2 linked regions of the Blastococcus saxobsidens DD2 genome follow. The protein of the gene in region 1 interacts with the protein of each later gene in a pairwise test. Links are inferred from orthologs where the notes say so. Each region holds a gene or a part of one and is shown in the gene's direction. Other genes may lie near its edges.

Region 1 (3,221 bases):
GCTCAAGGAGCTGGCCTACATCCACGCCGAGGGGTTCGCGGCGGGCGAGCTCAAGCACGGGCCGATCGCGGTCATCGACCAGGGCACCCCCGTGGTCGTCGTCGTGCCGTCGCCGCGCAGCCGCAACTCGGTGCACGGCAAGGTCGTCTCGAACATCCAGGAGGTCCGGGCCCGCGGGGCGCGCACGATCGTGATCGCCGAGGAGGGCGACGACGACGTCGTCCCCTACGCCGACCACCTCATCCGGGTGCCGCGCACGCCGACCCTGCTCGCGCCGGTCGTGACCACCGTGCCGCTGCAGATCCTGGCCTGCGAGATCGCCGACACGCGCGGCTACGACGTCGACCAGCCGCGGAACCTGGCCAAGAGCGTCACCGTCGAGTGAACTCGCTCGATGATGATCAGGTGACCTGGTCATCAGTGGTCCTGGCTCACCGTCGACCGTGAGCCAGGACCCCGTGCGGTGAGCCAGGACGCCGCGGAGGCGGCAGACTGGCCGGGTGATCATCGGGGTCGGGATCGACGTCGTGCCGGTGGAGCGCTTCGCACAGTCGCTCGCCCGCACACCGGGGCTGCGCGACCGGCTGTTCACCGCGGCCGAGCAGCGCACCCCCTCGGGTGGCCCCCGGACCGGCGAGTCGCTGGCCGCCCGGTTCGCGGCGAAGGAGGCCCTGGCCAAGGCGCTCGGCGCCCCCGGCGACCTGCGCTGGCACGACGCCGAGGTCACCGTCGGCGAGCACGGCCGCCCGCACCTGGAGGTGCGCGGCTCGGTGGCCGGCCGGGCGGCGCAGCTGGGCGTCACGTCCTGGCACGTCTCCCTCAGCCACGACGGGGGCATCGCCTCCGCGGTCGTCGTCGCCGAGGGCTTGGGCCGGGAGACCACGTGATCGGCCTGTTCACCGCGGCGGAGATCCGCGCGGCGGAGGCCCGGCTGCTGGCGGCACTGCCGGACGGCGCCCTGATGCAGCGTGCGGCGACCGGGTTGGCCACCGTCTGCCTCCGCCTGCTCGGCCGCTCCTACGGTGCGCGCGTCACCCTCCTGGTGGGCGCGGGCAACAACGGCGGTGACGCGCTGTTCGCCGGGGCGCGGCTGGCCTCCCGCGGTACGCAGGTCACCGCCGCCCTGCTGGCTCCGGAGCGGGCGCACGAGGCGGGGCTGACCGCATTCCGGCGGGCCGGTGGCCGCGTTGTCGCACCCGAGGCGGCCGGGCCGGCCCTCGAGCGGGCCGATCTCGTGCTCGACGGGATCACCGGGATCGGGGGCTCCGGCGGGCTGCGGCCGGACGCCGCCGCGCTGGTGGACCGGGCCGCCGCGGGACCGGCGCTGATGGTGGCCGTCGACGTGCCCAGCGGGGTGGACGCCGACACCGGTGCGGTCGACGGGGCAGCCTTCGCCGCCACGCACACCGTGACCTTCGGCGCGGTCAAGCCGGGGCTGGTCGTGGGGCAGGGGCGCGGCCACGCCGGCGAGGTGCACCTCATCGGCATCGGCCTGGACGAGCACCTGCCGGCCCCGGCCGCGTGGCAGCTCACCGACGCGGACGCCGCGGCCCGCCTGCCGCTGCCGGACGCCGACGACGACAAGTACACCCAGGGCGTGGTCGGGATCGTCGCGGGATCGGCCACCTACCCCGGCGCCGGCGTCCTGTGCACCGGAGCCGCGCTGCGCACCCGACCCGGGCTGGTGCGCTACGCCGGGACAGCCGCCGACGGCGTGCGTGCCGCCTGGCCCGAGGCGATCGTCACCGATGGCCGGCCCGGCGATGCCGGCCGGGTGCAGGCCTGGGTGGTGGGCCCGGGCATGGGCACCGACGACGACGCCCGCAGCGTGCTGGCCGAAGTCCTCGCCACCGATCTGCCGGTGCTCGCGGACGCCGACGCGCTGACGATGCTGGCCCGCGAACCGGACCTCGCGCGCAACCGTCCTGCACCGACGGTGCTCACCCCGCACGACCGCGAGTTCGCCCGGTTCGGGTACGGGCCCGGCTCCGACCGGATCGGCGCCGCCCGCCGGCTGGCGGCCGACCTGGGCGCCGTCGTCCTGCTCAAGGGCGAGGCCACCGTGGTCGCCGACCCCGGTGGCACCGCCTTCGTCAACGCCACCGGCACGCCGTGGCTCGCCACGGCCGGCACCGGTGACGTGCTGTCGGGCATCACCGGCGCCCTGCTGGCCACCGGGCTGCCGGCCGTCGAGGCGGCGGCCGTGGCCGCGCACGTCCACGGCCGCGCCGGCCAGGTCGCCGCCGCGCGGGGGCCGCTGATCGCCGGCGACCTGGTGCGGCACCTCCCCGAGGCGATCAGCCGGGTGCGCGGGGTCCGGCCGGACCGCCTGCCAGACTCGGGGGCGTGACCAACGGGACCCGGGCCGAGGTGGTCGTCGACCTCGATGCCATCGCGGCGAACACCGCGGTGCTGCGCGGGCGGGTCGCCCGCCCGCTGATGGCGGTGGTGAAGGCCGACGGCTACGGCCACGGCCTGGTGCCGGCCGCCCGGGCGGCGCTGGCCGGGGGAGCCGACCAGCTGGGTGTCGCGGTGCTGGACGAGGCGCTGGCGCTGCGTGCCGCCGGGGTGACGGCGCCGGTGCTGGCCTGGCTGCACGGCCCGGGCGCCGACTTCGCCGCCGCGCTGGCCGCGGACGTCGAGGTGTCGGTCAACGCGGCGTGGGGGCTGGCCGAGGTGGTCGCCGCGGCCCGGACCACCGGCCGCGCCGCCCGGCTGCACCTGTGCGTCGACACCGGGCTCTCCCGCGAGGGCGCGCCCGCCGCCGAGTGGCCGCGGCTGGTCGCCGCGGCGGCGCGGGCGCAGGCCGACGGCGACGTCGAGGTCGTCGGGCTGTGGAGCCACATGGCCTACGCCGACGCCCCGACGCACCCCACCATCGGCGCGCAGGTGCGGGTGTTCGAGGAGGCCGTCGCGGTCGCGCGCGCCGCCGGCCTCACCGGCGCCCGCCGGCACCTGGCCAACTCCGCGGCCACCGTGGCCCTGCCGGAGACCTGGTACGACATGGTGCGCCCGGGCGTCGCCGTCTACGGGCTGGACCCGCTCGGCGGGGACGCCGCCGCCCACGGGCTCCGGCCGGCGATGACGGTGCGGGCCGCCGTCGCGCTGACCAAGCGGGTGCCGGCCGGGGCGGGGGTGTCCTACGGGCACACGTACACGACGCCCGCCGAGACGACGCTGGCGCTGGTGCCGGTCGGCTACGCCGACGGGGTGCCGCGGGC
Region 2 (3,307 bases), 3.5 Mb from region 1 along the record:
GGGCGTACGACATCCTCGGCGTGCTCCCGCCCACGTACGAGCCGCGGGCCACCGGGCACGTTCCCGACATGGTCGAGCTGATGGACCGGCTGATCCGGCGGGGCCACGCCTACGCCGTCGACGGCGACGTCTACTTCGACGTCCGGTCGTTCCCCGAGTACGGGGCGCTGACCGGCCAGAAGCTCGGCGACCTCCAGCCGGCGGCCGACACCGAGACCGACGACCGCAAGCGGGACCCGCGCGACTTCGCGCTGTGGAAGGCCGCCAAGCCGGGGGAGCCGGAGACCGCCTCGTGGCCCACGCCGTGGGGCCGCGGCCGCCCCGGCTGGCACCTCGAGTGCTCGGCGATGGCCGAGCGCTACCTCGGTCCCGAGTTCGACATCCACGGCGGTGGCCTGGACCTGCGGTTCCCGCACCACGAGAACGAGCAGGCGCAGTCGCGGGCCGCCGGTGACGGGTTCGCCCAGTACTGGCTGCACAACGGCTGGGTCACCCTCGGCGGCGAGAAGATGAGCAAGTCGCTGGGCAACACCGCGCTGGTCGACGAGGTGGTCACGCGGGTCCGGCCGGTGGAGCTGCGCTACTACCTGGTCGCCCCGCACTACCGCTCGACGATCGAGTTCACCGATGCGGCGCTGGAGGAGGCCGGCTCGGCCTACCGGCGGATCGAGTCCTTCGTGAAGCGCGCGGCGGAGCGGGTCGGGGCGGGCGCCGGTGCCCCGGTCTTCTGCGCCGACTTCAGCAGCGCCCTCGACGACGACCTCGCGACGCCGGCGGCCATCGCGGCCGTCCACGAGACCGTCCGGGAAGGGAACACGGCGCTCGCCGACGGGAACGACGCCGCGGTCGCCGGCACGCTGGGCTCGGTGCGCGCGATGCTCGGCGTGCTCGGCCTCGACCCGATGGACCCGCAGTGGGCCACCAGCGGCGGCGACGAGAAGCTCGGCCGGGCGGCCGACGGCCTCGTGGCGCTGGTCCTCGAGCAGCGCCAGGCCGCCCGGGCCCGCAAGGACTTCGCGGCCGCGGATGCGATCCGCGACCAGCTCGCCAACCTCGGCGTCTCCGTCGAGGACACCCCCCAGGGACCCCGATGGGAGCTGACCTCCTGATGGCCGGCAACAGCCAGCGCCGCGGCCGCAGCGACGGCGCGGGCAAGAAGCGTGCGACCGCCGGGACCGGCGGCAAGAACCGCCGGTCCCTCGCCGGCCGGGGCGCGACCCCGCCGGCCGAGGCGCGGCCCGGCCACCCGGCTCAGCGGCGGGCCGCCGCCGAGCAGCGTCAGCGGGCCGACCGGGCCCGTGCCCGCGCGAAGTCCGAGGAGCAGCCGGAGCTGCTGCTCGGTCGCAACCCGGTCGTAGAGGCGCTGCGGGCCAGGATCCCCGCCACCGCCCTGTACGTCGTCACCGGCGACACTCACCGCGCCACCGACGAGCGGATCGCCGAGGCGCTGGCGCTGGCCGCCGACCGCGGGCTGCCCCTGCTCGAGGTGGGCAAGGCCGAGTTCGACCGGATGTCGCAGGGCGCTCTGCACCAGGGCATCGGCCTGCAGGTCCCGCCCTACGACTACGCGCACCCCGACGACCTGGTCGACATCGCCCGCGACTCCGGCCGGCCGCCCCTGATCGTCGCGCTGGACGGCGTCACCGACCCGCGCAACCTCGGCGCGGTCGTCCGCTCCGCGGCCGCCTTCGACGCGCACGGGGTGGTCGTCCCGCAGCGGCGGGCGGTCGGGATGACGGCGTCGGCCTGGCGCACCAGCGCCGGCGCCGCGGCCCGGATCCCGGTGGCCCGGGCGGTCAACCTGGCCCGCGCGCTCGGCTCCTACCAGGACGCGGGCCTGATGACCGTCGGCCTGGCGGGGGACGGCGACGTCGACCTGCACGCGTTCGACGGCTTCGCCGACCCGGTCGCGCTCGTCGTCGGCGCCGAGGGCACCGGCCTGTCGCGGCTGGTGCGCGAGCGGTGCGACGTCGTCGTTCGCATCCCGATCGACCGCGACACCGAGTCGCTCAACGTCAGCGTCGCGGCGGGAATCGCGCTCTACCAGATCGCGTCCCTCCGGGCCGCACCGCGGCCAGGTAGCTCCTCGCGTTGAGCTGAGCCGTTCCGCGGCTCTCGTCGGTGACCCTCCGGGCCACGCTCCTCGACCGCCCTCGCAGGGCGGCTCCCTGTCGTTCCTCGGGGACCCTCCGGGCCCCGCTCGTCACGACAGCAGCTGGGCGACGGTGTAGATCACCAGGCCGGCGAGGCCGCCGACGACGGTGCCGTTGACCCGGATCCACTGCAGGTCTCGGCCCACCTGGAGCTCGATGCGGCGGCTGGTCTCGTCGGTGTCCCAGCGGGCGACGGTGGTGCCCACCAGGTCGGCGAGGTCGCCGGAGAACCGCTCGACCAGGTAGACGGCGGCCCGCCGGCCCTGCTTCTGCACCAGCTCCCGCACCCGGGGGTCGGTCTGCAGCAGCTGGGCCGTGTCGGTGATCAGCCCGGCGACCCGGCTGCGCAGCTCCGACGAGGGGTCGGCCGCGGCCGCGAGGACGGCGTCCTTGGCCTGGGTCCACAGCGAGCCCGACCAGGTGCGCACGGCCGGGTGCTGGAGCAGCTCCGCCTTGAGCTCCTCGATCCGGGCGGCGGTGGCGGGATCGGTGCGCAGCGCGTGCACGTAGGCCCGCAGCCGGGCGTCGTAGGAGCGGCGCAGCTCGTGCCGCGGGTCGTCGCCCACCTCGTCGAGGAAGCCCTGCAGGCCGGCGAACACCCGGTCGAAGACGCGGTCGTCGACCCAGTCGGGCACCCACGCGGGGGAGGCGTCCCCGAGCTGTGCCCGGAAGACCAGGCGGTTCTCCTCGAGGAACCGGGCCAGGCCGCGCAGGCCGGCCGACAGCACCTCCTGGTGCCGGTCCCCGTCGACCACGAGCTCCAGCGCCCGGGCGACGGCCGGCGCGGCGGGGGTCTCGTGCAGCTTGCGCTCGACGAGCGCGGCGACGGCGGGGCGCAGGTCGTCGTCGCGCATCAGGTCGCCCAGCCCGGAGAGGGCCACCCCGGCGTCACCGGCCAGCCGCTCGGCCCGGCCGGGGGCGGCGAGGAACGTGCCCAGCCGGCCGGGGAGGTCGATCGTCTCGAGCGTGTGGTCGACGACGGCCGCGGTCAGGAAGTTCTCCTGGACGAAGGCGCCCAGGCTGGTGCCGATCTGGTCCTTCTTCCGCGGGATGATCGCGGTATGCGGGATCGGCAGCCGCAGCGGGTGCCGGAACAGCGCGGTGACGGCGAACCAGTCGGCCAGCGCGCCCACCATGGAGGCCTCGGCGGTCGC

The links.
Region 2: the proteins of BLASA_RS19460 (region 1) and rlmB interact in binary tests that used the Escherichia coli proteins (3 or more experiments, as listed by UniProt). The link is inferred for Blastococcus saxobsidens DD2 from one-to-one orthologs.

The regions. Positions count from the first base shown.
Region 1 is NC_016943.1:4,121,343-4,124,563, reverse strand. Bases 204-3,116 are described here. They hold BLASA_RS19460 (NAD(P)H-hydrate dehydratase), read left to right. Parts: upstream 204-883; coding sequence 884-2,350; downstream 2,351-3,116. Other genes in these bases: alr (alanine racemase), read left to right, coding at 2,347-3,116; BLASA_RS19465 (holo-ACP synthase), read left to right, coding at 501-887; glmS (glutamine--fructose-6-phosphate transaminase (isomerizing)), read left to right, coding at 204-385. Also shown: more of glmS, read left to right, coding at 1-203; more of alr, read left to right, coding at 3,117-3,221. UniProt on the Escherichia coli protein: Bifunctional enzyme that catalyzes the epimerization of the S- and R-forms of NAD(P)HX and the dehydration of the S-form of NAD(P)HX at the expense of ADP, which is converted to AMP.
Region 2 is NC_016943.1:586,872-590,178, forward strand. Bases 103-3,101 are described here. They hold rlmB (23S rRNA (guanosine(2251)-2'-O)-methyltransferase RlmB), read left to right. Parts: upstream 103-1,108; coding sequence 1,109-2,095; downstream 2,096-3,101. Other genes in these bases: cysS (cysteine--tRNA ligase), read left to right, coding at 103-1,109; BLASA_RS02750 (DUF445 domain-containing protein), read right to left, coding at 2,204-3,101. Also shown: more of cysS, read left to right, coding at 1-102; more of BLASA_RS02750, read right to left, coding at 3,102-3,307. UniProt on the Escherichia coli protein: Specifically methylates the ribose of guanosine 2251 in 23S rRNA.